DNA from 3 places in the Cupriavidus sp. WKF15 genome. Region 2 is predicted to be linked to each of the others. Evidence: predicted binding sites of a transcription regulator. Region 2 holds the regulator's gene; each other region holds the start of a gene.
The links. The regulator FNR, encoded in region 2, switches genes on or off when oxygen is low (the NO sensors DNR and NnrR bind a similar motif). The targets are predictions, from matches to a motif close to TTGATNNNNATCAA.
Positions count from the first base shown of each region.

Region 1: CupriaWKF_RS30155 (universal stress protein) is a predicted target of FNR. The motif match lies at 1,328-1,341, and genes of this name have one in related genera.
Region 3: CupriaWKF_RS01235 (DUF2892 domain-containing protein) is a predicted target of FNR. The motif match lies at 5,437-5,450, and genes of this name have one in related genera.

Region 1 covers NZ_CP119574.1:56,691-66,675, forward strand. Annotated here, with positions in the region: gene CupriaWKF_RS30150 (AraC family transcriptional regulator) at 1-242, shown strand, start outside; gene CupriaWKF_RS30155 (universal stress protein) at 1,491-1,931, shown strand; gene CupriaWKF_RS30160 (ABC transporter ATP-binding protein) at 1,983-2,699, shown strand; gene CupriaWKF_RS30165 (FtsX-like permease family protein) at 2,693-5,059, shown strand; gene CupriaWKF_RS30170 (HlyD family efflux transporter periplasmic adaptor subunit) at 5,064-6,251, shown strand; gene CupriaWKF_RS30175 (hypothetical protein) at 6,497-6,880, opposite strand; gene CupriaWKF_RS30180 (hypothetical protein) at 7,243-7,965, opposite strand; gene CupriaWKF_RS30185 (ring-cleaving dioxygenase) at 9,355-9,985, shown strand, end outside.
Region 2 covers NZ_CP119572.1:1,338,189-1,348,173, reverse strand. Annotated here, with positions in the region: gene rluB (23S rRNA pseudouridine(2605) synthase RluB) at 1-86, opposite strand, end outside; gene scpB (SMC-Scp complex subunit ScpB) at 92-967, opposite strand; gene CupriaWKF_RS06405 (sulfite exporter TauE/SafE family protein) at 1,516-2,271, opposite strand; gene fnr (fumarate/nitrate reduction transcriptional regulator Fnr) at 2,351-3,076, shown strand; gene CupriaWKF_RS06395 (hypothetical protein) at 3,125-3,370, opposite strand; gene CupriaWKF_RS06390 (FixH family protein) at 3,367-3,582, opposite strand; gene ccoG (cytochrome c oxidase accessory protein CcoG) at 3,667-5,139, opposite strand; gene ccoP (cytochrome-c oxidase, cbb3-type subunit III) at 5,189-6,103, opposite strand; gene CupriaWKF_RS06375 (CcoQ/FixQ family Cbb3-type cytochrome c oxidase assembly chaperone) at 6,106-6,270, opposite strand; gene ccoO (cytochrome-c oxidase, cbb3-type subunit II) at 6,274-6,936, opposite strand; gene ccoN (cytochrome-c oxidase, cbb3-type subunit I) at 6,955-8,403, opposite strand; gene ccoS (cbb3-type cytochrome oxidase assembly protein CcoS) at 8,542-8,688, opposite strand; gene CupriaWKF_RS06355 (heavy metal translocating P-type ATPase) at 8,691-9,985, opposite strand, start outside.
Region 3 covers NZ_CP119572.1:261,742-271,726, reverse strand. Annotated here, with positions in the region: gene CupriaWKF_RS01275 (DHA2 family efflux MFS transporter permease subunit) at 1-264, opposite strand, end outside; gene CupriaWKF_RS01270 (HlyD family secretion protein) at 264-1,370, opposite strand; gene CupriaWKF_RS01265 (helix-turn-helix domain-containing protein) at 1,382-1,915, opposite strand; gene CupriaWKF_RS01260 (efflux transporter outer membrane subunit) at 2,038-3,504, shown strand; gene CupriaWKF_RS01255 (helix-turn-helix domain-containing protein) at 3,532-4,035, opposite strand; gene CupriaWKF_RS01250 (metalloregulator ArsR/SmtB family transcription factor) at 4,213-4,551, shown strand; gene CupriaWKF_RS01245 (YeeE/YedE family protein) at 4,545-4,979, shown strand; gene CupriaWKF_RS01240 (YeeE/YedE family protein) at 4,981-5,412, shown strand; gene CupriaWKF_RS01235 (DUF2892 domain-containing protein) at 5,574-5,777, shown strand; gene glmS (glutamine--fructose-6-phosphate transaminase (isomerizing)) at 5,904-7,742, opposite strand; gene glmU (bifunctional UDP-N-acetylglucosamine diphosphorylase/glucosamine-1-phosphate N-acetyltransferase GlmU) at 7,889-9,253, opposite strand; gene CupriaWKF_RS01220 (DUF6279 family lipoprotein) at 9,558-9,985, shown strand, end outside.

The DNA of each region.
Region 1 (9,985 bases), on a different replicon from region 2:
CGATGCAATACCTGGCGCAGTGGCGCTTGCAACTCGCCGCGCAGCAACTGCGCCTCACCGATCGGCCGCTCGTGTCAGTTGCGGAGGATGTTGGTTACGAATCCGAAGCCGCATTCAATCGCGCGTTCAAGCGCGAGTTCGGTGTGCCGCCGGCGACTTGGCGCAGGAACGCCGCGGGCACTGCGACTCGCGATCAGGGTGATGCGAGCCACGCCGTGTCGAGCGGCACTGCATCTGACTGACGCGCCCGCGACAGCGGCACGCATGGCACTCCGGATAGTGTCGCGTCCTGGCTTCACCGCCTCGGCTGCCCGCGCCGGGTGCCCATTCGGGCGCGCCCGGCGACTGCAGTTCCGCGGAACATGGCCACAGTGGCGGTGGCGTATGTTGGCCATCACTCCATAGAACCGTCATTCGGTGGCAATCCGAGGCGGGATGCGAGGGCCGGAAAGGCCGATGAAGCGACTTGTGCCAGCGAAAGTCCGTTAGCCTGGCCGGCGCCGACGTTCGAACGACCGAGTGATCGCGCGGATCTACGACGCTTCATGGCCGGTCACGGCCGGCTATCCCCTCCAGGTCGAGGCCGTCTCTGCCCGACCCGGAGCCGCCGTTCGGGATTGGGCCATAGCAACGGCGGATTCCGGGCGTACTGCTGCCATTCGCAAGTTGAGTTAATCGTTGAGTAATCGGCTATCTCAGTCCCACCTATAGAAGGGCCATACCTTCTGACCGTCGACTTATTAATAGCTCCCGGCAGGAGATCCCATCGAGGATCCAGACCATGCGTTCCTGGCGAACTGTAACCGGCACGGGGTAGTCGTCGATGAAACTAGAGCCGTCGAGGGAACTGAAATGCTTTTGCATAATGGCTTTTTCTTCATCACGATTGGAATTACGTCCTAACGGCTGGCTTCCTCGGACTGGTGGCCTTGAGCTAGCATGCGCGCCACCTTATGACCGCCGCGTAGCCACGGCCAAATCCATCTCACTGACGGACACAGAGAAAGCCTGCCCCCCTGCCCGGCGATGGATTTGCTCGGCTTGCTGACATTTGTATCGCGCGTCGGCGGAGCCGTGGTCATATCCTGTTGCGACCTCCTCGAGGTATCCAGGAGGAAATTGTTGCTCTGGCGTGACCTGGGGAACTCCTCGCGCCATGGCGGTCTCGGCCAGATCCCTTACCCTACGCTATGGCGCCAACCCGATGATGGTGGCTGGATCTCCGGTGTGCGCCACCGAACGGCCGGGAGCGCGGCTCAGTCGGACAATAGTGATCTCTTCATAACGGTCCGGCCGTATAGCGCGACTTCTCGCGCTTACAGCTTCTTTGATCCAGCCCAAATCCGTGAATGGTTCATCACCTACCTTACGAACATGACCATGTGACTTGTGCGGTAGAAGTGAGTCGCAGAGGCCTGTGATCAGTCGCGCTTCGCGATGCCCTGCGGCCAAACTTACGATCGTCGCCGTCTTTGCCATTCAAGGAGAAAGTGATGCAAATCGTACTTGCGACCGATGGCTCGACGTACAGTGATGCGGCGGCACAATGTGTGGCTGCCGGGACATTATTGAAGGGGCCATTGCTCGTACACCTGGTTCATTGCATGCCAGACGTGTCGGGAGAGGTGAAGTCCTACATCAGCGCCGCGGATCTTGCGGCATGGCACTCGGACGAGAGTGGGCGGACGATGCGCTCCGCCGCTGAGATCCTGAGCGCAGCGGGTGTTCCGTTCGAACAGCACGCGCTGACGGGTTTTGCACCAGAGCGCATCGTCGAGTTTGCACGCTCTGTCAATGCGGCAGCGATCGTGATGGGCACACACGGCCGGGGTGCATTCCTGGATGCCATTGTCGGTTCCGTAGCGGGCCGCGTCATTGCTCACGCCCCATGCCCCGTCATTCTGGTGAAGGCTGGCACTGCCAGTAGCTAATGACTGGGAATGCCATACGGAATGACCCCCGGTAATGAGGTCAGCTCTGCTATGTCCAACGATCGCAGTCCGCTCTTTCGCGTGCGCGACGTCTACAAGACGTATCAAGCGGGCGAGGTGGTCGTCCACGCGCTGAACGGTGTGGACCTCGACCTTTATGACCGGGAGTTTGTCGTCCTATTGGGAGCATCAGGAAGCGGAAAATCGACGTTGCTGCATATTCTTGGCGGACTGGACCGCCCGACGACAGGGACCATCGAATACCGGGACCATGACCTGGCACACGCCGATGAGGCTGGTCTTACCCTTTACCGCCGCGAGCACGTCGGCTTTGTATTTCAGTTCTACAATCTCATTCCGAGCTTGACGGCCCTGGAAAACGTCGCACTGGTGGCCGATATCGCCGACCATCCCATGAATCCGCTCGATGCCCTTGAGTTGGTAGGGCTATCGGCGCGCAAGGGCCACTTTCCAGCGCAACTCTCCGGCGGAGAACAGCAGCGCATCGCCATTGCCCGTGCCGTCGTCAAGCAGCCGGACATTCTTCTATGCGACGAGCCGACTGGAGCGCTGGACTACAGCACGGGGAGGCCTGTACTTGAGGTTCTTCAGCGCGTAAATACGGAGCAGGGGGCAATCACTGCCGTTATCACCCATAACACAGCCATAGCTGCAATGGCTGACCGGGTGCTGCACATCAGCAGTGGCCGCATCACGGAGATTGAGCAGCATGCAACCCGGGCAAATCCATCGGAGCTGCGATGGTAGCCGCACGCTTCACCATGCTATCGCGCGAGTTGTGGCGGCTTCGTGCCCAGGCTATTGCCGCGGCGCTGGTCGTCGCATGCGGCATAGCCGTGCTAGTCGCGATGAATGGGGCATGGCGCTCTCTTGCATCCGCCAAGGACCGTTACTACGAGATGCAGCGCTTTGCCGACGTGTTTGCCAACGTGAAACGTGCGCCGGTTTCCCTCGAAGGACCCATTCGGGCCATCCCGGGCGTGCGGGAAGTCCTCATGCGCATCGTCCATGACGTTAATGCGGATGTACCGAGCACGCGCGAGCCGGCCACACTTCGCCTGATTTCCCTGCCAGCCGTTGGCAAGGCCGGCATCAATGCGCTATGGGTTTCACGGGGCCGACTTCCCGACCCTTCCCATGACGACGAAGCCGTCCTTAGTGTCGCCTTCGCAAATGCCAATGCACTGGATGTCGGGGGACACGTGACGGCCATACTCAATGGTCATGCCCGCCGGTTGACGATCACTGGCCTTGGAATGTCACCAGAGTACGTCTATGAGGTAGGGCAGGGCATGGTGTTTCCGGACAACCGTCGGTTCGGCGTCATGTGGATGGGGCAGGCCGCAATGGAATCCGCCTTCGATATGGAGGGGGGCTTCAATGATCTGGCTATCCTGCTTGACGCGGAGGCCCGCCCCCAGGAGGTCGTCACAAGGCTGGACCGGATGCTTCTCCGTTACGGCTGCCTCGGGGCGTATGAACGGACGCTGCAACAATCGAATCGATTCCTTAGCGATGAACTCGACGAGATCCGCGTGATCGCCAACTATGTCCCGGCCCTATTCTTGGCGGTGGCGGCTTTCCTGTTGTATACGTTGCTGAGTCGCCTCGTTACCTTGCAGCGGGCTGAAGTTGGTTTGTTGAAGGCGTTTGGCTACAGCACCGGGACCGTGGCGATCCAATATGTGTATTTTGGTCTGGCGACGGTATTGCTTGGGGTGCTGCTCGGCGTGCCTGGCGGCCTGTATCTGGAGGAATTGCTGGTCGGCCTATACCGCCAGTATTTCCACTTCCCCGTGCTGAACGCCGAGCTCTCTCCTGGGATCGTGGTCGGCGCTGTCATGGCTAGTGTGTGTGCGGCCTCCGTGGGCAGTGCATCGGCCGCCCTGCGCGCAGGCCGCTTGTCACCGGTCGAAGCAATGCGACCTGAGTTACCCCTCGGCTTCCGGGCGAGCTTTCTCGACCGTGCAGGCCTTCTGGCGGTGCTGCCCATTCCCCTGCGGCTGATTTTGCGCAATCTGGCTCGTAGGCCGGCCAAGGCCTTGATGTCCATCACCGCCATCGCGCTGGCCGTGGGTTTGACCATCGTCGGACGGTTCGGCCTCGACGGCGTCAATACGATTCTCAACCTCCAGTTCGGCCGCGTTCAGCATGAAGATGTGACGTTGATCTTCAACGAGCCGCGCTCCCTGCGGGTCGCCCATGACCTGGCCCAGATGCCGGGAGTCCTGCGAGTCGAGCCATTTCGAATTGTGCCGGTATGGTTGCGCAATGCGAATCGCTCCAAGCGCACCGAAATCACAGGCCTGGAAACCACGGGCGAGTTACATGAGGTTGTGGGCTACACCTCTGGACGTCATCCGATTGCTTCGGACGGGCTTGTACTCTCGGCAAGACTGGCGGCGGAGCTCGGCTTATCGGTGGGTGAACGTGTTGAGGTTGAAGTGCTCGAGGGCCGCCGCAACAGTCTGGTCATGCGGGTAGCGGATGTCGTCGATGACCTGCTGGGCGCCGCTGCCTACATGGACCACAAGGCATCGTCCCGCTTGCTGGGCGAAGCGCCGGCAATCAGTGGGGCGTACCTCCGCGTCGACGCCGACAAGGCACAATCTCTGTACCAAAGGCTCAAGAGCCTGCCCGTCGTGAGTTCTGTGATCATACGCTCCGCTGTGATCGCCAGCATCGAAAGAACACTTGATCGGACGTTCGTCGTCTCCAGTCTTGTGCTGGCGGCCTTTGCCACGGTCATCGTGGCTGGGGTCGTTTACAACAACTTTCGCATTGCGCTGTCCGAGCGCGGGAATGAACTGGCCAGTCTGCGGGTACTTGGTTTTTCCCAGCAAGAGGTTTCTGGGATTCTGCTTGGCGAGCAGTTCTTTCTGACGGTTTTGTCGTTACCGGTCGGGATCGCCGTGGGCTATGGCTTGTGCGCCTTGCTCGTCCCCATGTTCGACCGAGAGGCCTTTCGCATCCCGCTCAGCCTGAGCAGGCAAACACTGGCGCAGGCATTGCTGCCAGCCATCGGCGCTGCGGCCGTGGCCGGACTGCTTGTCCAGCAGCGGCTGCGACGGCTGGACCTGATCGCAGTGCTGAAATCCAGAGAGTAGGGCGATGCGCTGGTCAAAAGCCAAGACGTTCCTGATGGTGGCCGCTGTCGTGGTTGCGGCGGGCCTTGGCTATCTGCTCATGCCAGAGCCAGTGGATGTCGAGGTGGTGCGATCCTCCGTTGGCGCGATGGCAGTCACCACTACCGAGGAGGGAGAGACCCGCAGTAGGGAGCGCTATGTTGTTGCCGCGCCTGCCGCAGGAAAACTGATGCGGATCAGCTTGCGGGAGGGCGACTGGGTGCATGAGGGCGAAGTGGTGGCGGAACTTGCGCCACTGCCACTGACGGCCCAGGAACGCGAAGAAGCCGAAGCAAGGGTCGCTGCGGCGCGTGCGGCATACCGTGAGGCGCAGGAGCGCGTCCGGCATGCCGCCGAAGACTACACTCAGGCGCAGCGCGAACTGCAGCGTGTGGAGAGGCTGGTGCGGGAGCGCTTCCTGTCTCCTCAGGCCGGGGAGCAGGCCGCCAACGCCACCATTACCGCCGGCAATGATCTCGCCGCAGCGCGCGCCCGCGCCAGCGCCGCCTTGCAGGAGGTCCGCGTGGCAGAGGCCGGCCTGCTGGCCATCGAGGAGCACAAACGTGGGCGCTGGCCGGTCGTGCCGGTTCATGCACCGTTCACCGGCGCCGTATTGTCCATTCCGGAGCGCAGCGAGCGGGTTGTCGCTGCGGGCGAGCCCCTGCTGACGATCGGCAATCCACATGACCTGGAGATCGTGGTCGAGCTACTGTCAACGGAAGCAGTCAAGGTGCGGCCGCAGATGCCGGCGAGGCTGGAAGGATGGGGCGGCGAGCAAGTAGTACAAGGCAAGGTTAGGCTCGTGGAGCCCCATGCGTTCACCAAGGTATCCGCCCTGGGCATAGAAGAAAAGCGAACCCGGGTGATTATCGACGTTTTTGATCCACCCTCTGGACTGGGTGACGGATTTCGCGTCATCGCGAGCATTGTGCTGTGGCAGACCGATCACGCGACAAAGTTGCCCGCGAGTTCGCTGTTCCGCTGCGAGACTGCGCATTGGTGTGTGTTTCGGATTGAGGGCGATCGGGTGCGGAGGACGGAGGTCAGGATTAGCCACCGGAATTCGGATGAGGCGGAACTGCTTTCTCCCTTGACCGACAGCGTACAAGTGGTTCGATATCCGCAAAGCAGCCTTCATGATGGCCAGCGGGTAAAGCTGCGTACCGGCCCCTAGTCCATTGTGTCATTCGAAATGTACCCCGATTCGACTGCGCCCCCCAGGGTTACATGCCATGTCGCCGATGTTCGCAACGGCCGCGCCGTTGCCGCGGATTGCGCTTAGTGTACGGTGCCGGAGGTGCAGCTTTCCGGTGCGGTTACTCTGGCGCCGTGGGCGAATGAAGGCTGGTTGTCTTCCATGGTTGCCGCCGCCGGCCCGGGTTGGTTGAGGTGTCCGCAGGCATTCAATTGCGGGTAATCTTAAGCATCTTGACGTGAATTTTCTGTTCCGTCAGTCAGTGGTGATCGTGTCCCGGCACGAAGTTCAGGTTGTGTTAATTCTGCATGTCGTTGTGGCTCCCCGATCTCCTTCTGCTCGTCTATTAGGAACACATCAGCAGCCCTCCCGTTCTTGTAGCCCTCGATGAACGGCTCGACCGCAGCGGTGAGTTCGGCGGTCACCAGGCCATATGCGACGCTCGCAAAATCAACGGGGTCTAGTTTTTGTTGGCACTTCTCATACAAGGCGTAGCGTTGCTCATTGGTCAGGATTGACGCCTTGCTCGCGCTCTGTTCATACGAATCAATCGAAATGGCTGTAGTCAGAACAGAAACGACAAAAGCTAACGAGAGTAAGGTTGCCAACACAGCTTGCCTCCTATTCCTTTGTGCTCAGTTCGGACTAGCGCCGGCTGCCGATGCGCAGATACACCTGGAAGGCTTGTGTGTCCTCGCAGCACGCTTCCCTGATCCCCGACCATGGCCCTCTCTGACAACGCCTGTTGGCTTTATCCGTGATCCTGTAAGGGGATAGGTCATAGCGAGCTTTTCCCCTCGTCCCTTGACTTCCGCAACTACCTCCGTCGATGACTGGGGGACTGACAGAAGGGCGCCAGTGTGGTCGTTTTTGGATTCCGGCTGCTGGATGATGGTGCTCCGCAATGTCCTTAATGCCACGATGAAGACGGGCCGACGCGGGCCGACGCAAGTCCTAGACTGCAACTGTTTCAGGAAGGCCAGCTCAAGTGCTGGGCGACGCCTCCCTTCGATGGGATCGTAACCTCCGTCTTACGCTCGACGCCGTTTGCAGTAGCAACCACACGATACTTTCCTGCTGGAAGTTTGATGTACATAAAAGGCCCGTCAGAAATTGCCCCAAAGATCTGTTTTCCGTCTGGCTTATAGATCCGAGTGTCAACGTCGGCCAGAAATTCGCCCCGCTTGCCGGTGAAGGTAAGGCGCAGGCTATAAGACGGCGCGGCACGCCGGAATGCGGCGGCTTCGTCCTCGCCAATGCCACCACTAAGGTAGGCCAGACCGCCCGCCTGTTTCTGCGGCGGCAGCCCGCCTGCTGCTGGTTGGTCAGTGTCGGCACTACGGCTCATCATGGGGCCGCAGTCCAGGCTTGCAGTGTTCCCACCGCCGCCGTACATGCGCTGTCCGCCCCCGCGCTCATGATTAAGCACTATGCCTTGTTGATCGGCGCGTGTCTGCACGAGATCGTGCAGACGACGCGTGATTTCCTGGCGCTCCTCTGGTGTCCTGGCGGCGTGCATGCGGGCGCAGAAATCCGCCTTTTCCTCGTTGCTGAGCAGGTCAACCCCGCGCATGGTCCGGGGAGTTGCGGGTGTTGCAACCTGTCCAACGACTTCCTGTGCTTGGCACTCAGGGGTAAGCAAACTGAGGCTGGCGATGCTGACGATACAAAATAGCTCAAATGCGCCTTTCATGATGTTGACTCCAGTTGTTCATCGATCTGTCGATCTTGCATAGACTTCAGTGTTTCGAACCGGCGAAAGTCATGACCGGTCCCTCGGAGGCACCCAACGCCTGCTTGTTCATCGCTGGCCTGATGGAAGAGTTGGCGCGCCCGCGTGGAAACTGATTTACGGAGAGACATCGCTCGTGCCCGTGCAGTGGCGCATTTATTCCCCCATTCAACCTAGCTGGTTCCATCAGGGGAGCCTTGACCCTTGTCAAACTCGGCGTTCTGGACGAATTACTCGATGAGATCGACCAATGACTTGCTTGGCTGGATCACCGGTTCGATCGGCCGTCAATGACAGATTGCGACAGATCGAGGCGTAGCCTGATCACTGTCAATGTCCCAGGTGAGGAGGGCGAGCATGCGGGTTAGATTGGATGTGGGCTACGCTACCAGGCCGAACCTCGCAGCGCCTACGCCGGTGGGGAACGTGGGTGACACGTGGTAGGAAAGCGGCTGGCGCCCTGAGTACCAGAGTTGACCATGTTTCCGGTGCGCATGAGGGTAAGGGGTGGTGCCCATGCACCATATTTGATCGCATTCACGATGCGGACGGAATCGTCGAGCTTGCCACCGTGGCGGCGCCAACGATATTCCACTTCGAGGTGCTCAGATCGTAGTGTCGAACTTTGTTCGCCGAGACTAACCTCGGCACTCTACGGAGTATCCCATGCAACGCGTCCCCGCGAGCAAGCTCGCTGGAGCCGTCCGGATTTGTTCCGCCGAACGGCGCCGAGTATCCCGTGCAGGATCTTGCTTTTTCTTTCGGACGTCCAATGTCCCTTTGCGGAGCAGGAGCTGACGTCTGAACGTCTTCCTGACGGGGCGCGTGACTGGCGCTTGATGGCCGGTCACGGCCGGCTGTCCCCTCCAGGTCGCGGCCGTCTCTGCCCGACCCTTCTCCGCCATTGCACCTTGATAAGGCAACGGCCGCGCTACGCTACAGAACGGCCGTCCGAAGATTGCGCAGTCTTATCCCCGAACCAACCGCATGTACGCCGTCCGCGCGGAGAACTGGAAACCTGTGGGTGGAGAGTCCACGGGCGGCGTAATTCAATTTTCGGGCTGACGTTCACTCTCGGCGTCATTGTGGGCAAAACCCTTCTGCGCTGTCTCCCCGATCTTCCTAGATTTCCGCTCGACATCTGCTTTGGCAGCATTGAGTACGTCCTTCACCGCAGACCCCTCCTGCGCCATCGCGCGCACCGCCCCTCACAGGGGCGGCATTGTCCAAGTTTGCCGAACCTTGTGTACAACCCATGACGGCTGCCCAATCGGTATCTGCCGTCATAAGCTGTTGCACAGGAGCGGCTATGCGCTGTTTCTACATGTCTATTTCAAACTGGAGAGGACAATGTTAATGCTCAAGGGATTTCATCATCTGACCCTCGGCGTAAGGCACGCACAGGAGGATGTGGACTTCTACGTCAAGCTGCTCGGGCAGAGCCTCGTGAAGAAGACCGTGCTTCTCGACGGCGAGGATCCCATCTACCACCTTTATTATGGCAACGCGAATGGCGATCCAGGGACCCTGGTGACGTCGTTCCCGTTCCGTCAGCGGGGCGTCATGGCGCGTCCGGGATCGGGCCAGGTGCGGGTCGTCAACTACTCGGTTCCCAAGGGCTCGCTCGAATTCTGGCGCAGCCGCTTCGATGCCATGGACGTACCGTATGGCAGCGAGATTGTGGAACGCTTCGGAGAGCGCCGCCAGCGGTTCCAGCATCCGTGCGGCATCGAGTTCGATCTCGTCGAAACCGATCTCGATTCGCGTCCGGCTTGCGTGGCCAGCGATATTCCCGAAGCCCATGCCATCCGCGGCGTGCACAGCATTACGCTGTCGCTGCGGGAAGTCGCCGAATCGATCCGCTTCATGAGCGAAGCGATCGGTTTCCGGAACGCAGGCCAGGCGGGATCCTACTACCGCTTCGAGACGTACCACGGCGGCCCGGGCATGATCGTCGAGTTCCTGCATGAGCCGGACCGGC
Region 2 (9,985 bases):
GCTGCGCCATCGGCAGCCGGCGTCCCGGTTGCCCGGGTGTCATGTTCAACGGAATCAGACAAAGTATTCACTATCGGATGTTGCATATTGTTCAGTTGGGCACGCGCTCGTCGTGCTCGCTCGCGTGCGGCGGCGCAGCGTCGTCGCCGGAAGAATTACCGCCGTCCTGCTTGTCCGGCGCGCTCTCGACATGGAAGCCATTTGCCTCGGTCACGGCCGACGCGAGATCCGCCACTTGCATGGCATCGGCGCAGGCCTGCTCGACAACCCCAGCTCCGTCTGCCGGCTCGTCGCCAGCCACCAAAGCGGATTCAGCTACACCAACGGCTGCGCCGGCCGGCGAAGCCACCTCTGGCTCAGGGAAGGCCTCTTCGTCGCCGGCCGCCGGCCGCGCCGTTGCCATCTCTTCAAAATCAATCGCCTGCTGGTCCAGCAGCGCCGCCTGCGCCTGCGCCTGGGCGTCCTCGAGAGGCGGCAGCTCATCCAGCGTACGCAGCCCAAGGTCATCGAGGAATGCCTTGGTGGTCGCATAGAGCGCTGGCCGGCCTGGCACATCGCGGTGACCGATGACCTCGATCCAGCCGCGGTCTTCCAGCTTCTTGACCACCTCCGTGCTGACCGTCACGCCGCGAATCTCCTCGATGTCGCCGCGCGTCACCGGCTGCCGGTACGCAATGATCGCCAGCGTCTCCATGACCGCTCGGGAATACTTGGGCGGCTTCTCGGGATTAAGGCGATCCAGGTATTCCCGCATCTCCGGTCGGCTCTGGAAACGCCAGCCGCTGGCCAACGCCACCAACTCGACCCCACGCTGGCGCCAGTCCTGGCGCAATTCATCAAGCAGGGCCCGAATCGTGTCAGCGCCGACATCATCGGCAAACAGCCGACGCAGGTCGCTCACGCGCAGGGGCTCCTGCGCACAGATCAGCGCAGTCTCGAGGACGATTTTCGCCTCTTGGGTATTCATGTTGGGTGTGCAGCCTGTCTTTGCACCTGCTCCCGGACGAACCCGGAGCCCTGGACATTGTGGATTCAGCGGTGCGATTGCCACCGCCATCTCGTCGCGCAGCAAACCCGAAAGCTCTTCGCCTCGAGGCCGTGCATCTTCTGTTGCATCGATTTGCCGGGTGTGTTCCGGCAGGAGATTGCCCGGTCACCGGCAAGTACCAGTGCACGAACCTCTTGCACGCGCCCATATGGGCAGACATGGCCTCCGGCTAAAGTCCGCCTCGGCCGCAAGAAAAACGGATATCGGAAGCAGGGCCAGCAATGACTGCACCACGGCCGCAAAGCCAGCCGGACTTTTGAACAGATATTGTGAACCGGATGGACTGCGGAAAGGTTCGGTGCCGAATTGTCGGCGCTTTGCCCGAAACCCTGGGCGCGCCCCCTTTTTGGAAGGGCTGCCGGGCGCCGCTCGGAACCACGCCGCGCGATACCGCAATGGAGATGATTGTATGGCATTCCAGCCCACACCTGCAACCACCGCGCGGCGCCAGAGCGTATGGAGTGGTTTCAGAACACCAGGCAGAACCCATGCTCTGCCAGGGAATGTGGCAACAACACCGCTCGGCCGATTCCCAATGCACCGAATGCCATGACGGCCAAGCCGGCCCCGACCCTTACCCAGCTCCGTCGCGACCAGGCGCGCAAAAGCCCCGAAAAGCTCGACAGCGCCAGCAGATTAGGCAACGTACCGAGGCCAAAGGCGCCCATCACCAGCGCCCCCGAGGGCGCATTTCCGGCCAGCAAAGCAAGGGCCAGGGCCCCATAAACCATGCCGCAGGGCACCAAACCCCAAGCCAGTCCCATCCCATAGCGGCGTGCCAGGCCGCCCCGCCGAGCCTTGGCTTCCGTCGTCTTTCTGCCCAATCGAGCCATGCCGGCGGCACTGGCGCTAACCGCACGCGCCGCGAGGCGCTCCAGCCACACGATGGTAAAGGCCTCGCCGCGTATCAAGCGCCAGCCAGACAGTAGCAGCAAGGCGCTGCCGACTCCGAACAGCCAGCGCTGGACGGGCAGATAGTCCTGACGCCAGGCCGTCGCCCCCAAGGCGCCCAGCAGCGCACCAAGCAGCATGTAAGTGGAAATACGCCCGACATGCATGACAAGGAGCTCCACGAGCCAGTCCTGTGGGCGCCGCACAACGGCAACGGGTACGCCGGCGGCGCGTTGCTCGACAGCCAGCGCTACGCCACCACACATGGCAGCGCAGTGGAAGCCCCCTAGCAAGGCGAGCATGAAAACACTGAGTAGCACACCAAAAGTCAACTGCAACTCCCTACCGCATCACATCGCGCGTTAAAATGCACGTATTGCGCCCTCGCCGCTCCAATACTGCAGGTTCCAATTGCTAACATCCATCCCCGTCACCGAGATGTCGCCCCGTTGCTCCACTTGCGGCATGGGGCAATTGTGCCTGCCGGTGGGCATGAGCCAGCAGGACCTGCAGAAGATGGACACCCTGGTGCAGGAACGTGTCCGTGTCCACAAGGGCGAAACTCTTTACCGCATGGGCGATCCGCTGACTGCGGTCTATGCCATTCGCTTCGGCACCCTGAAGACGCATGTCACCACGGAAGACGGCCGCTCGCAAATCACCGGTTTCCACTTGCCAGGCGAAGTGGTTGGCCTCGACGGCCTGGGAGAGATGCAGCACGCCTCGGATGCCACCGCCCTCGAAGACACGGAGGTATGCGTCGTTCGCCTGGCCGATCTCCAGTCGCTGTCCATCGACCTGCCATCGTTGCAGCAGCAGTTCCTGCGCCTGATGGGCAAGGAAATCTCGCATGACCAGCTCATGCTCGTCACGCTTGGCTCCATGCGCGCCGAGGAGCGGCTTGCCGCGTTCCTCATCAACCTGTCCGAGCGCTTGTCCGCCCGCGGGTATTCGTCGACCGAGTTCGTCATGCGCATGAGCCGGGAAGAAATCGGCAGCTACCTGGGTCTGAAGCTCGAAACGGTCAGCCGTCTGTTCTCACGATTTGCCGAGGCCGGCTTGATCCAGATCCGTCAACGTCACGTCAAGCTAGTCGACATGGCGGGCATCAAGCAAGTCTACAGCCGCTCCTGCTGAGGCCATCTGACCGCCTCGCGTGGCAAGGCGGTCAATTCCTGCCGCTTCTTACTCCAGCTCGTCCGTTTCGCTGAGCTTTGTCGGCATGGTGTACAGCGTCAGTCCGCTGGACAATGCGCAGAATATCCAGGCCAGCAGGAAACCGATCGTATAGACCGCCTCGCGCGAGGCCTCGATCGGCTGACCGAAGAAATTCAGGTCGCCAGGGTCCACCACGGAAAACACAGTTGCCGTGGCAACCCCGGCCATCAGGAACGCCGGCCACAGTACCCACATCAGCCAGCGCAGCCTCATGGCTGCCTCGCTTGCGGTGCCTTGGCACTGCCCGAGGCACCTGCCACCTTCTCGACAACCAGGCCATGCCGGGCCACACCATCGACCACTGGCCGGTCAGGATGAGTGGAAGCCAGCCAGATAGTCACGCCGCAAGCCACCATGGCCAGCAACGGACCACTCATCAGCAGCCACGGCCACGGCTCTTTCCACCACGGATTGCTTTCTTGCATCGCCTTGCCCCCTTCGTCAACGCCTCATCGAGGCGCTCGCGGTTTGGTACGGCACAGCGCCGACGCGCCGTGCCGCCCTTAGCATCACAAATTGCGTGGCACGATGAAACTGGTAGATTGCCTGATTTGCGCACTACCTTGCCCCGCACCTTCGCTGGTCACTGTCACGCTGATCTTGTGCGTACCTTGCGCGGCATCGTCGATCGGCACGCGAATCCGGATCGGCACCAGCCTGTTCGATGTCGGCGCCAGAGCCTGCGCGTCCGGATCGTACTCGACGGTCATGTTCTTCAGTTCGTCGCTCTCGGCCTTCACGCTGATGCGCATGGGCGCCTCGGTGGTATTGATGAGTTGCAGTCGATAGACGTTTTCGATCCAGCGCCCGTCCACCTCACGCCCAAGCGCCCCGCGGTCACGGATGATGTCCACTTTCAATGGCGTGCGCAGCGCAAGCGAAGCCACGAAACCTGCAACCATCACCAGCCAGATAATCGAGTAGATGATGGTCCGCGGCCGCACCAGCCGCTTGCGCGCCGCAGCGGCCGACAGCGCCTTGCGCATGGCATTCTCGGACGTATAGCGGATCAGCCCGCGCGGGTAGTCCATCTTGTCCATGACCTGGTTGCATGCATCGATGCAGGCACCGCAACCGATGCACTCGTATTGCAACCCGTCACGGATATCGATGCCGGTCGGGCACACCTGCACGCAGATGCTGCAGTTGACGCAGTCACCTAGCCCGGCCTGGTGATGATCCACCTTGCGCGACCGGCTGCCGCGCGGCTCGCCGCGCCCGACGTCGTAGGTGACCACATAGGTGTCGGGGTCGACCATCACGCTCTGGAACCGCGCATACGGACACATGTACTTGCAGACCTGCTCGCGCATGAAGCCTGCATTCCCCCACGTGGCGAAGGCGTAAAAAAGCATCCAGAACGCCTGCCACGGACCCAGCGAGAAGCTCAGTACCTGGCCGCCAAGCTCACGGATCGGCGCAAAGTAGCCAATGAACGTGAAGCCCGTCCACAGCGCGACCAGTATCCACAGGGAGTGCTTGGTAGCCTTCAGGCGGAACTTGCGCGCGCTCCAGGGATCACCGTCCAGGCGGATCCGCGCGAAGCGGTCGCCTTCGACATGTCGCTCGATCCACATGAATATTTCGGTGTAGACCGTTTGTGGACACGCGTAGCCGCAGAAAAGCCGGCCGGCAATCGCCGTGAACAGGAACAGCGCCAGCGCGGAAATCACCAGCAGGACGGCAAGATAGATGACATCCTGTGGCCAGAGCACCAGTCCGAAGATATAGAACTTGCGCGCGCCAAGGTCGAACAGCACGGCCTGTCTGCCATTCCATTGCAGCCAGGGCGTGCCGTAGTAGATAAGCTGGGTCAGGAGTACCATCCAGACCCGCCAGTTGGAGAACGCGCCCGTCACCGAGCGCGGGTATATCTTGCGTCGAACCTCGTAGAGCGTTTCGTCGGAGGTTTCGACAGGCGACGACGCCGGCCCTTGCGGGCCGGCCGCGCGGGCCAGTGGTTCTGTCCCGGGTGCATTCATGGATGCGCTCCTTCAGCCGCGATCGCGCATCCCGGACCTGAGTCGGTGGTCATTGTCCTGAGCCTCCGGTATTGGAAAGACCCCAGACGTAGGCCGTCAGCATGCGGATGCGCTCGGGAGTCAGGATCTCCTCGTGCGCCGGCATGCGGTTGTTGTGGCCCTTCAGGATGGCTTCGACAATGCTGCCTTCCGAACTGCCGTACAGCCAAACATTGTCGGACAGGTTCGGCGCGCCGAGTGCCTGGTTGCCCTTGCCGGTTGCGCCATGGCATGCCGCGCACGTGGACTTGAACGTGCTCTCGCCGCGCGATGCACGGATCGGGTCAAACGACAGGCCAGACAACGACCTCACATACTGCGCCACATCCGCTGCAAGCTTGCCATCAACAGTCGAGGCAAACGGCGGCATCACACCATTGCGGCCCTTGGTGATGGTCTGCTGGATCGTCTCGGGTTCTCCGCCATAGAGCCAGTCATGGTCCGTCAGGTTGGGAAAGCCGCGGCTGCCGCGCGCGTCCGAGCCGTGGCATTGCGCGCAGTAGTTCAGGAACAGGCGCTGGCCGATCTCGCGCGCCTGCGGGTCTGCCGCGACCTGTTTGATGTCCATGTTCAGGTACTTGGCGTAGACATCGTGCTGCAGCTTCTCCTGCGCCTGCTGATGCGCGGCCAGTTCCCCTTGCGTGGAGAACTTCAGCACACCGGCATAGGAGCCCAGTCCCGGATAGAGGACCAGGTAGGCCAGGCCAAAGATGCAAGCCAGCAGGAACATCCACATCCACCAGCGTGGCAGCGGATTGTTCAGCTCGCGCAGATCGCCGTCCCAGACATGGCCGGTGTCATCGCTGGGGTTGACAACCTTCGTGACCTTGCGTTGCGAAAAAAGCAGCCACACGCACCAGACGATGCCGACGAGCGCGATGGCGGCGATGTAGTAGCTCCAGAAATCGGAAAAGAAATCGCTCATGACTAGGTATTCCGGCTCGATGTTGTGTGGGTCTCGTCAGGCAGTGCGAACGGCAGCATGGCGGACTCCTGGTTGGCGGCTTGCCGGCCATTCGACCAGGCCCACCAGCAGATGCCCAGGAATACGACCATCGACACGACCGTGGCAAAAGCAGTCAGCATTGCCATGACTTACTCCTTCGCGGGCGCGGCTGCGGCCGCGTCCACACGCACATTGCGACGGTTGGTGCCGAGTCCCTGCAAATAGGCGACCAGCGCATCCTCTTCGCTCTTGTTCTTCAGTTCTTCGGGCGCCTTGGCGATTTCCGCCTCGGTGTACGGCACCCCCAGTCGCACCAGCGCGCGCATGCGGGCCTGGATGTCGTTGGTCGGCAGTTGCGCCTTTTCAAGCCATGGATAAGACGGCATCACCGACTCCGGCACGACATCGCGCGGATTGCGCAGGTGAATGCGTTGCCAGTCATCGGAGTAGCGTCCGCCGACGCGCGCGAGGTCGGGCCCGGTACGCTTGGACCCCCACAGGAACGGATGGTCGTAGACCGACTCGCCCGCCGTAGAGAAATGGCCATAGCGCTCCGTCTCGGCCTGCAGCGTGCGAACCTGCTGCGAATGGCAGCCGACACAGCCTTCACGGATGTAGATATCGCGGCCCATCAGCCGAAGCGGCGAATACGGCGTGATGCCCACATCGGGCTTGGTCGTGGAATGCTGGAAGAACAGCGGCACAATCTGCACGAGGCCGGCAATGCTGACCACCAGGATCGTGCAGATGATCAGCCAGCCGATGTTCTTCTCCAGCGTTTCGTGGGAAAAGAAGCTTTGTTTTTCGGACATCGTTTCTATCCTGATGGATCAGTGGGCAGAGGCAGGAATGCTGGCCGGAATCGGCGCATCCACCGCGCGCTTGCCGATGATGGTTTTCGCGACGTTGTAGGCCATCAGCAGCATGCCGGACAGGAAGCAGATTCCGCCAAGCAGACGGATCAGGTAGAACGGATATTTCGCCTTGACCGCCTCAACGAATGCGTAGGTCAGCGTGCCGTCCGGCTGCGTGGCGCGCCACATCAGGCCTTCCATCACACCGGCGATCCACATCGAGGCGATATAGAGCACCACGCCGATGGTGGCGATCCAGAAGTGCCACTCGATCAGTCGCACGCTGTACATTTGTTTCTCGCCGAACAGGCGCGGAATCAGGTAATAGAGCGAGCCGATGGAAATCATCGCCACCCAGCCCAGCGCGCCCGAGTGCACGTGTCCGATGGTCCAGTCCGTGTAGTGCGAGAGCGCGTTGACGGTCTTGATCGACATCATCGAGCCTTCAAACGTCGCCATGCCGTAGAACGACAGCGCCACGACCAGGAACTTCAGGATCGGATCGGTGCGCAGCTTGTGCCAGGCACCCGACAGCGTCATGATGCCGTTGATCATGCCACCCCAGGACGGCGCCAGCAGGATCAGCGAGAACACCATGCCCAGCGATTGCGCCCAGTCAGGCAGTGCGGTGTACTGCAGGTGGTGCGGGCCGGCCCACATGTAGGTGAAGTTCAGCGCCCAGAAGTGGACGATGGACAGGCGATACGAGTAGATGGGCCGTTCCGCCTGCTTCGGGATGAAGTAGTACATCATGCCCAGGAAGCTGGTTGTCAGGAAGAAGCCGACGGCGTTATGGCCGTACCACCACTGAATCATGGCATCCTGCACGCCAGCGTAGGCGGAATAGGACTTCCACATCGACACCGGCATCTCGATGTTGTTGACGATATGCAGGATGGCGATGGTCAGGATGTACGCGCCGAAGAACCAGTTGGCGACGTAGATATGCCGGGTCTTGCGCTTGACGATGGTGCCGAAGAAGACGATGGCATAGGCCACCCATACGGCGGTGATCAGCAAGTCGATCGGCCATTCCAGTTCGGCATATTCCTTCGAGCTGGTGATGCCAAGCGGCAGCGTGATGGCAGCCGCGACGATCACCAACTGCCAGCCCCAGAACGTGAAGGCCGCAAGCGGACCGCAGAACAGGCGGGCCTGGCAGGTACGCTGCACCACATAGTACGAGGTCGCAAACAGCGCGCTGCCGCCGAAGGCAAAGATCACCGCATTGGTATGCAGCGGTCGCAGCCGGCCGAATGACAGCCATGGCGTATTGAAGTTGAGATCCGGCCAGATCAGCTGTGCTGCCAGTAGCACACCGACGGCCATGCCGACGATCCCCCAGACTACCGTCATGACAGCGAACTGCCTTACGACGCCGTAATTGAAGGTGTCGACGCGTGAAGACGCGGCTGAGACATCCATTCAGACCCCCACATAAGAAAGATAAACCGATTGACGTTGTGACTGTATGTAACCAGCGCTCTTGCCGCGTTGATCTTTATCAAGTTGCACAGGTGCCCCCTTGAACCTATCTCGGCACGGCAAGTCGGCGGCGCCCTTTCAGGGCTTGTCGTTGTCCAGCAGAATGGCTTCCCCGGGCCTGTCGAGATCGTCGTACTGGCCGGCGTGCAGGGCCCACCAGAGGGCACCGGCGATGACAACGACAAGAACCAGGCTCATGGGCACCAGCAGGTACAGTGTTTCCATTCCTAGACTCCTTTTCTGCCCGCGCGCAGCAGGCGCCAGGCATTGGCCACCACCAGCAGCGACGATACCGACATGCCAATTCCGGCCATCCATGCCGTGACAAAACCCGAGGCCGCCAGCGGGATGGCAAGCACGTTGTAGAAGAAGGCCCAGCCAAGGTTCTGCCGCACTACGCGGCGGGTCTGCCGTGCCAGCTCGATCGCCCGGGCGATTTCGGCCACATTTCCGTGCGTCAGGACGGCGTCAGCCCCTGCCTGCGCGAGCGGCGCGCCACTGCCGATGGCGATGGACACTTGCGCTTGTGCCAGCACGGGCGCGTCGTTAATGCCGTCGCCCACAGCCAGCACCACGGCGCCCTCGCGCTGGAGCCGCGCGACATACTCACGCTTGCCTTCGGGGGATACCGCGCCGCGGGCGCACTCCATGCCGAAGTGCGAAGCCCACCACTGCACCGTCGCGACGCTGTCGCCGCTGACCAGATGGCAACGCGCGCCATATCGGCGCAGCGCTTCAAGCAGTTGCGGAGTCGATTCTCGTGCCCGGTCGGACAGATCGAACATGGCCAGCATGCCGTCTTCCGCGCCAAGCCATACTTGCGTCGCGCCAGGAATCCGTGCGGCGTCCGCTTCCCGCATCGCCGCCGTGACGTTTGACCTGCCGATCTCAGCCACAAAGGCGGCACGCCCCAGGCGGTAACGCTTGCCGTCAATTTCCGCCTGAACGCCCTGTCCCGGCACATTGGCCACGGCGGCCACGGACAGCAGACCGCCATCGATGCCTGCCTCTGCAGCCGCGCCGACAAAGGCCCGTCCAATCGGATGCTCGCTGTCCGCTTCCAGGGCCGCCGCCAGTGCCAGGCAATAGTCGGCAGGCGCCACCCCGAGCATTTGCTGCCCTGTTAGGACAAAACACCCCTCTGTGAGGGTGCCGGTCTTGTCCAGTACGACATCTGTCACGCGCGCGAGCGTCTCCAACGCGTGCGACCGGGTTAGCAGCAGGCCGCGCCGGGACAACGCCGCGCCAGCCGCTGCCAACGCCGCCGGCGTGGCCAGCGAAAGCGCGCACGGACAGCTGACGACAAGCACCGCGACAGTGACCAGCAAGGCTCGCGAAGGATCGATCCAGAGCGCCCATACGATGCCGGTCAATGCCGCCAGCGCCAGCAGCGTCGCGACGAACCAGCCGGCAACACGATCGGCCAGGGCCGCAAGCCGCGGCTTTTCCGCCAGTGCGCGGTCCAGCACGGCCACGATTTCGGCCAGGCGAGTGCCCGCGCCGACGCGGTCAACCGAGATTT
Region 3 (9,985 bases), 1.1 Mb from region 2:
CAGCCATCCGGACAGCGGGATGACGATGATCTCCGCGATCAGGTAGCTGGTCTGTACCCAGACCGTCTCGTCGGCGCCCGCCGAGAGGCCGCCACCGATATCGCGCAGCGACGCGGAAACGATCTGGATGTCGAGCAGCGCGATAAACATGCCCACGCACATGGTGGCAAAGGCGAAGACCTTGGCCGATGTGGATAGCGCAGCGGGCGACGGCAGTACGGCAGCTGGCGCGGCGGCCGGCCGGTCCAGGGTGGCGGTGCTCATCATTGCACCTGCTTCGGCGCGCGCGTATCGACCTGCGCGATCACGGACAGGCCCGGGCGCAAGGTGCCGAGCCTGGCATCCTTGTCGTCGAGCTCGATGCGCACCGGCACGCGCTGGACGATCTTCGTGAAGTTGCCGGTGGCGTTCTCCGGCGGCAGGACGCTGAACTGCGCGCCGGTGGCCGGCGCCAGGCTGGTCACATGGCCGTGGAAGACGCGCCCCGGCAGCACGTCGGCCTCGATCGTGACCGGCATGCCGGCGCGCATGTGCGCGAGCTGGCCTTCCTTGAAATTCGCATCCACCCACAGTCCACTGGCCGGCACGATGGAGAGCAGCTGGCTGCCGTTGCCGGCGTAGGCGCCCACGCGCGCGCGACGGTTGCCGACCGTGCCATCCACGGGCGCACGCAACTCGGTATAGCTGAGGTTGAGCCTGGCAATGTCGCGCTCGGCAATCGCCTGCGCCAGCGCCGCCCTGGCCTGCAGCTTCTGCGTGCCGATCACCTCGAGCTGACGCTGCGCCGCCAGCAGCGCGGCCTGCGCCTTCTCGCCGTTGGCCACCGCCTGCTTGTAGTCGGCGTCGGCCTTCTGCGAACTCTGGATCGATACCGCCGCTTTCTCGACCAGGCTGGCATAGCGCACCTGGTCCTGGCGCGCGCGCACGGTATCGGCGTTGACGGCCGAGATCCCGGCCCGGGCCTGTCCGATGACGGCTTCCTGCAACCGTTGCGTGGCGTCCAGGTTTTCCAGCAGCGCCTGCTGCGCGGCTACCGCGCCCTCGGCCTTGGCCAGCGCGGCGCGATAGTCGCGGTCATCGATGCGCACCAGCACGTCGCCCGCATGCACCTGCTGGTTGTCCGTCACCGCGACCTCGGCGATATAGCCGCCGACCTTGGCGCCGATCACGGTGACGTCACCACCTACATAAGCATCGTCGGTACTTTGCACGAAGCGCGCGGACGTCCACCAGTGATAGCCGTAGCCGATGCCAGCCAGTCCCGCGACCAGCAGTGCACCGGCCGCGAGCAGCCGCTTCGGATTGGGCCGCGTCCTGACGGCGGGTACGGGCTGCTCGCCCGCGCGTTCGGTCATGGTGTTGCTTGTCATCGCACTTCCTTTCAGCACTCAGGGTCGGGGGTATTCGAATTGACCGGGGGCATGGGCCGCTCACCGGCCGCGCGGCACAGTCGCTCGCGCATGCGCTCGCTGGCGGCGGGGCCGGGCAACAGCACATGGGTGGTCTCGGTGATCGCGCGCCCGCTGGCGGCGTCGACCAGCATCGGCTCGGCGCGCGCGCCGGTCTCGCGTTCGATGAGCTGGATGCTTTCGCCTTCGGGCGCGAAATGGCGGTTGCCCCAGGCCAGCAAGGTCAGCAGCACGGGACGGAAATCGCGGCCGCGTGGCGTCAGTACGTATTCGAAACGCGGCGGCCGCTCGCAGTAGCTGCGCCGCTCCAGCAGCCCTTCTTCGACCAGGGCGCCAAGCCGGCGGGCAAGCATGTTCGGCGCGATGCCGAGGCTCTTCTCGAACTCGTCGAAGCGCGCCGTACCGTAGAACGCTTCGCGCAGGATCAGGACGCTCCACGCGTCGCCGATACGCGCCACGGTCCGGGCGATCGGGCAAGGCGCGTTGTCCAGTGGCTTCTTCCGCATGTTCGTCAGTCCCTGCAATCGGGGGTTGCTATCAACTTGAAAGTTAGTCTAGAGTTGTCACTAGCATCATGCAAGTTAATTTTGCATTGTGTCGCAAAGGTCACGAACGAGAGGTGTATGAAATGACGCAAGGGCATCCCTTCCCACCGGCACAGCGCTTCGGGCGCGGCCTCGCGGCGTTGGCCGCTGCGGCTATGGCCGCCAGCCTGGCCGCCTGCGCGGTCGGTCCCGACTACCGCACGCCGCCGGCAGACCTGCCGGCCAAGTACGCGCATGCCGTCGACTTTCAGACGCGCGACGCAGCGACGGCAGCCCCCGCGCTGGATAGCTGGTGGAAAGGATTCGACGATCCCGAACTGACCCGGATCATCGAGCGCGCGCTTGCGCAGAACCTGGACCTGGCCGCGTCGGTGGCGCGCGTCGACCAGGCGCGTGCGGCAGCTGATTTCGCTGGCGCCGCGCTGCTGCCGGAAGGATCGCTATCGGCCAGCGTCGCGCGGCAGCGCCAGTCGCTGGAAAGCCCGCTCGGCAAGCTGGCCAGCGCCCACCCCGGCTTCGAGCGCAACAACACGCTCTATAACGTGGGCGCGGGCGCGAGTTGGGAGATCGACGTCGCCGGCGGCCTGCGGCGCGGCTCGGAGGCCGCCGGCGCCGAAGCCCAGGCCGCCGAGGCCGAACACATGGGCGTGCGCGTACTGGTGGCCGCCGAAGCCGCCGACGCCTACTTCCGCGTGCGCGGCGCGCAGCAGCGCATCGCCATTGCGCAGCAGCAGGTCCAGACCAATGCGCGGCTGCTGGAGCTGGTGAAGCTGCGCCTGGCCGACGGCATCGGCGCCGAGCGCGAACGGGCACAGGCCGAAGCGCGGCTCGCGCAAACCCGGGTGACCATCCCGCCCCTGCAGATCGAGCTCGACACGCAACTCAACCGCCTCGACGTGCTGATGGGCGCGGTGCCCGGCACGTATGCCGCGGAACTGGCTGCGTTGGGTCCACGCACTGTGGTGCCGCAGATTCCGCTGGCGCAGGGCCCGGCAGCGCTGCTGGAGCGCCGCCCCGACGTCATCGCGGCCGAACGCCGGCTGGCGGCGTCGAGCGCGCGCATCGGCGTGGCCACGGCGGAGTATTACCCCAAGCTCTCGCTGTCGGCGCTGCTCGGTTTTGAAAGCCTGTCGGCGGGCAAGATGTTCACCGCGGCCACGTTCCAGCCGGCGGCCATGGCGGGCCTGCGCTGGCGCCTGTTCGATTTCGGCCGCGTCGATGCCGAAGTGGCCCAGGCGCGCGGCGCCAATGCCGAGGCGCTCGCGGTCTATCGCAAGGCGATGCTGCGTGCCACCGAGGATGTGGAAAACGCCATCGTCACGCTGACCCAGCTGGCACTGCAGAGCCAGGACCTGGCCGTGGAGGTCGATGCGCAGGCACGGTCACGCGGCGCGGCGGAAGACGCCTACAAAGGCGGCGCAGTCAGCCTGTTCGAAGTGCTTGAAGAAGACCGCCAGCTGCTGGCCGCGCGCGACCAGCAGGCACGCGTGAGCGCCGACAACGCACGCGCCGCGGTGGCCGCGTTCCGCGCGCTGGGCGGTGGCTGGTAACCGCCGGGAGCGTGACGGCCGGCCAGGTCAGCTGCCCTCCGCCTGCTCTGCGGCGGGCTGCGACGAAAGGTATGCCGCAGCATCCGCCAGGCGCCGGCGCACGCCTTCGCCGGCGGCCGGCCCCGGGGCAATGGCATGGCGCGCCAGGTCTACCGGCGCACCACTGGCGGCATCGACCAGCACGGGCTCGACCGGCTGCCCGGTCGCCTTGTCGACAAGCTGCACGCTCACGCCCTCAGGCGCGAAATGCTTGTTGCCCCAGGCAAGCATCGCCAGCATCACGGGCTGGAAATCACGCCCGCAGTCGGTCAGCACGTATTCGTAGCGCGGCGGCCGCTCGGAATACTGGCGCCGCTCAAGCAGCCCCTCCTCCACGAGCCCGTTCAGGCGGCGCGTCAGCATGTTCGGGGCGATGTCGAGGTTCTTCTGGAACGTATCGAAGCGTGTGGCGCCGTAGAACGCCTCGCGCAGGATCAGGATGCTCCACCACTCCCCGACCCGCTCGAGGCTGCGCGCGATCGGGCATTGCATGTCCCGGAAAGTCTTTCTTTGCATAAGGCTGGAATCACTGGCGGGCAGGCAGCTGCCCCGGTCCGATTGATCCTACTGCCGCCACTTTAATCATGCAAGCGACCGGCGGACGACTCGATCTATCCATACATAGTTTATGTTTTAATATAATATAGGCTACGCAACTGTAGCCATCCTATGAACCAGCCCCATCCCGATATCGACCTCAGCATCATGCAAGCCGCCGCGACCCAGGCGTGTGCCTTGCTCAAGGTGCTGGCCAATCCCGATCGCCTGCTGCTGATGTGTCGTCTGTCCCAGGGCGAACTGCCCGTTGGCGACCTGGAGGCGCAACTCGGCATCCGGCAGCCGACGCTGTCGCAACAGCTTGGCGTGCTGCGCGAGAACGGCCTGGTGGCCACGCGCCGCGACGGCAAGAACATCTACTACTCGGTGGCGAGTGCGCAGGCACTTGCCGTCATGGGTGTCCTCTATGAACAGTTCTGTGCCAATCCCGCTCCGGAGCCAACATGTTGATTGACCTTGCCAGCTTCACGCCCGGCCTGTCGCTGGCCGGCGGACTCATCATAGGGGCGGCGGCAGCCGTGCTGGCGCTATGCAACGGACGCATCGCGGGCATCAGCGGCATCCTTGGCGGCCTGCTGAACCTGCCGCGCCGCGACATGGCATGGCGCCTTGCCTTCCTTGCCGGCCTCTTCGCTGCCCCGGTACTGGCCGGTCTGCTTGGCAGGCCGGCCGTCGCGGACATTCAGGCGGGCTGGGGCGAGATCATGATCGCCGGTTTCCTCGTGGGCCTTGGCACCCGCTATGCCAGCGGCTGTACCAGCGGCCATGGCGTGTGCGGCATCTCGCGCGGCTCGGTCCGCTCGCTGGTCGCCACGCTGACCTTCATGGCGGCGGGATTCCTGACCGTCTTCGTGCAACGGCACCTGATCCGAGGCTGAGATGACAGTCGTTACCGCATTGCTGGCAGGCCTGCTCTTCGGCATTGGCCTGATGGTTTCCGGCATGGCCAATCCGGCCAAGGTGCTGGGCTTTCTGGACCTCGCGGGAAGCTGGGATCCGTCGCTGGCCTTTGTGATGGCGGGCGCAATCGTCATCGGCTCGGTCGCCTTCCTGGTGGCCAGGCGCCGCAAGCGCTCGTTGCTCGGGCTGCCCATGCAGTTGCCGGCCAGCACGGCCGTGACACTGCGCCTGGTGCTTGGCAGCGCGGCGTTTGGCGTCGGCTGGGGCCTGGCCGGCTTTTGCCCGGGTCCGGCGCTGGTGGCGCTTGGGGCCGGTTATCCGAAGGCCGTTGGCTTCGTGGCCGCGATGGTGGCCGGCATGGCTGTGTTCGAGATCGCCGAGAGGACAGCATCCAGCCTGCGGCGAGCCTGAGCGCGCCCTGACCTTGCCTGGTGATTGCGCCAGATCAAGAGCCGATGGCCGGCAAGGGACGATAGTGGTTCAACAACCTCCGCCTCACTGGCGAACGCGCGCCGGGCGGCGGAAACATCCCGCAACTCACCCACCGATCTCACATTGTCCTGGAGCCTGCCATGCAAGCAAATGTTGGAACCGTCGACCGGGTTCTCCGGATTGTCATTGGCCTGGCCTTGATTGTCCTTGCCGCAACCGGGAGCATAGGTGCCTGGGGATGGATTGGCATCCTTCCGCTCGTGACGGGCATCGCGCGCATCTGCCCGGCCTACAGCCTTCTGGGCGTGAAGACATGCCGGGCATCCCGGCCCGACGCCAGGTAGGTTCGCGCCGGCTGGCCTTCGGGAAATCCTGAAAGTCCCGGACAAAAAACAACAGGGGCCCCGCGCAAGCGGGGCCCCTGAACATTTAGCGGCAGCTTCCTGCTGCTGAAAGGACGCTGCCCCGGCTTACTCCACCGTCACCGACTTCGCCAGATTCCGGGGCTTGTCCACATCGGTGCCGCGCGCGCATGCGGTGTGGTACGCCAGCAGCTGCAGCGGCACCACGTGCAGGATCGGCGACAGGTCGCCATAGTGCTCGGGCATGCGGATCACCTGGATGCCGTCCGTCGACTGGATGTGCGTGTCGCTGTCGGCGAACACATACAGGCGCCCGCCACGCGCGCGAACTTCCTGGATGTTGGACTTGAGCTTTTCCAGCAGCGCGTCGTTCGGGGCCACGGTCACCACCGGCATCGCCTCGGTCACGAGCGCCAGCGGCCCGTGCTTGAGTTCGCCCGCGGGATAGGCCTCGGCATGGATGTACGAGATCTCCTTGAGCTTGAGCGCGCCTTCGAGCGCAATCGGGTAATGCTTGCCGCGGCCCAGGAACAGCGCGTTCTCGCGGCGCGCGAACTCCTCGGACCACGCGATGATCTGCGGCTCGAGCGCCAGCACGCCATGCAGCGCGGCGGGCAGGTGACGCAGGTTGGCCATGTCCTTGGCCTCGGCCTCTTCGGAAAGGAAGCCGCGCACCTTGGCCAGCGCCAGCGTCAGCATGTACAGCGCCGCGAGCTGCGTGGTGAAGGCCTTGGTCGAGGCCACGCCGATTTCCGTGCCGGCGCGCGTGAGGAAACGCATTTCGGTCTCGCGCACCATGGCGCTGGTCGCCACGTTGCAGATCGAGAGCGTGTGGGTATGGCCCAGCGCGCGCGCATGACGCAGCGCGGCCATGGTGTCGGCGGTCTCGCCGGACTGGGAAATCACAACCACCAGCGCGCGCGGATTCGGTACGGTCTCGCGGTAGCGGTACTCGCTGGCCACTTCGACCTGCGTCGGGATCTTGGCGATGCTTTCGAGCCAGTACTTGGCCGTGCAGCCCGAGTAGTAGCTGGTGCCGCAGGCCAGGATCAGCACGCTGTCGATGTCGGGGAAGACCTCCGCCGCCCGGTCGCCGAACAGCGCCGGCGAAATGCCATCGATCCCTTCAAGCGTGTCGCCGAGTGCGCGCGGCTGCTCGAAGATTTCCTTCTGCATGAAGTGGCGGTACGGACCAAGGTCGACCGTGGCGGCATGCGCCTCGACCACGCGCACCTCGCGCTCGACCAGGTGGTCGTGGCCATCGCGAATGGTCACGCCCTCACGCGTGACTTCGACGACATCGCCCTCTTCCAGGTAGATGATGCGGTTGGCGGTGCCGGCCACGGCCAGCGCGTCGGACGCCAGGAAGGCCTCGCCGTCCCCCAGCGCCACCACCAGCGGCGAGCCGGCGCGCGCGCCGACCACGCGCTCGGGCTGGTCCTTGGCGAACACGGCGATGGCGTAGGCGCCGTGCAGGCGCTTGGTCACGGCCCGCACCGACGCGAACAGGTCGCCGCGTGTGGCGCTGCTCGGGTAGCTGTAGGCCTGGTGGATCAGGTGGGCCACGACCTCGGTGTCGGTCTGCGACTCGAAGCCATAGCCAACCGCGCGCAGTTCCTCGCGCAGCGGCTCGTAGTTCTCGATGATGCCGTTGTGCACCAGCGCGATGGTCTCGCCGGACAGGTGCGGGTGCGCGTTGACGGTGTCGGGCTTGCCGTGCGTGGCCCAGCGCGTATGCGCCACGCCGGTGGTGCCGGCCAGGCCCGATGCCTGCGTCTGGGCATCCAGATCCGCCACGCGCGACACGGTGCGTGCGCGCTCGACAGAGGCCTCGCGCACCACGGCCACGCCGCAGGAGTCATAGCCGCGGTATTCCAGGCGGCGCAGGCCTTCGATCAGGACCGGAACGATATTGCGCGTGGAAACCGCGCCGACGATGCCACACATGCTGTACCCCCGTGGTCGGCGCCGACACCGGCGCCTGTTTTCAATCCCGGCGGCAGCCGTTGCTGCCGCGCTGGTACGGCCGCAACCGCTGCGGCCCCGTCTTGTGTTGCCCGATGGCCGCCTTGCGCGGCGGCCGCACTCACTGCTTACTGCTTCGGCTGCTTGACCGGCCGCTGCCAGGTCGCGACCGTCATCTGCTTGGCGCGCGACAGCGTCAGCTTGTCGGCCGGCGCTTCCTTGGTCAGCGTGGTGCCCGCACCGATGGTCGCGCCGCGGCGCACCGTCACGGGCGCCACCAGCTGCGTATCGGAGCCGATAAAGACATCATCCTCGATCACCGTGCGGAACTTGTTCGCACCGTCATAGTTGCAGGTGATGGTCCCGGCGCCAATATTCACGCGCGAGCCCACCGTGGCATCGCCCACATAGGCCAGATGGTTGGCCTTGCTGTGCGCCGCGACCTGCGAGTTCTTCACTTCGACGAAGTTGCCGATATGCACGTCCTCGCCGAGTTCGGTACCCGGACGCAGCCGCGCATAAGGGCCGATGCGGCCATCCGCGCCGATCTTCGCGCTGTCGATATGGCAGAACGGCTGAACCTGCGCGCCGGCACCGATGGTGGCATTGCGGATCACGCAGTTGGCGCCGATCTGCACGCCGTCGCCCAGGTGCACACGGCCTTCGAACACGCAGCCGACGTCGATCGTGACGTCGCGGCCGCAGCTGAGCTCGCCGCGCACGTCGATGCGCGCCGGGTCCGCCAGCGTCACGCCGGCTTCGAGCAGGCGCTGGGCCTGGTTGCGCTGGTGGATGCGCTCCACCTCGGCAAGCTGGACCTTGCTGTTGACACCAAGCGTCTCCCACAGCGCCGCGGGCTGTGCCGAGACGATTTCGACGCCTTCGGCCGCCGCGCGCTCGACGGTATCGGTCAGGTAGTACTCGCCCTGGGCATTGTCATTGCGCAATGTGGACAGCCAGCGGCGCAGGTGGCCGGTCGGACACACGATGATGCCGGTATTGATCTCGCGGATCGCGCGGACGGCCTCGCTGGCGTCCTTCTGCTCGATGATCCGGACGATGCTGCCCGCCGCGTCGCGCACGATGCGGCCGTATCCGGTGGGATCCGGCATCTCGACCGTCAGAACGCCGAAGCGGGAATCGCCGGCTTCATCGACCAGCGACTTGAGCGTCGCCGCCGTGGTCAGCGGCACGTCGCCGTAGAGAACCAATGTGGGCAGGCTGTCGTCCAATTGAGGAAGTGCCTGCATCACCGCATGTCCGGTCCCGAGCTGCCGGGCCTGCTCGGCAAAGGTAACGTCGTCGGCAGCCACGGCCTCGCGCACGTGGTCCGCGCCGTGACCGACCACGACAACCAGCCGCGACGGCGACAAGGTGCGTGCCGTATCGATGACATGAGCGAGCATCGGACGCCCCGCAACCGGATGCAGGACCTTGGGCAAATCGGAATGCATCCGCTTGCCCATGCCAGCGGCGAGAATGACGATATTCACAAGGAGACCCCTTGGCGCGTGTATCGGGAAATATATTCTTTAAAGCACCAGCCGTATGTTCGACAACCGGCCTTCGCGAGCCCGGCGGCGCTGGCTTTCGCCCGCTGGCTTTCGCCTTTAGCGGAGCCGCCCAAACCGTTGCCAGGACTGGGCTTGCGGGCGGTCGGGCAACCCTGGCAAGATGCGCGGCGATTTTAACATGACGATTTCTGCCCAATACGCCCCTGTTTCCGATTTTCACAATCGTTGGCTATGCCGCTTATTGGCAATATTTGCCACGGCGATCCTTTGCGCCTGCAGCGCGATGAAGACCGGGTACCAGCAGGGCGACCGGCTGGCCTATTGGTGGATCGACCACTATGTCGACGTCAGTGGCGCCCAGGAGCCGCCCATGCGCGATGCCATCGCACGCTTCTTTGCCTGGCACCGGCAGGCTCAATTGCCTGAAATTTCGGCGCTGCTGACCCAGGCCCGCGACCAGGTCCAGCAGCCGGTCAGCGCGCCGGCCATCGCGCAGCTCCGGGAATCCGGCCTGCTTCTGGCCCGTCAGTCATTCGACCAGGCCATCCCGGACGTGGCGGACCTGCTGCTCACGCTGACGCCAGCGCAAATCGACCGGATTGAAAGGAAGTTCGATGAGGCCAACACCAAATACCGCAAGAAGTTCCTGAGCGGCAACGCCGAGGACCGCGAAGCGGCGCGCTTCAACAAGGTGATGGACTACGCGAAGCT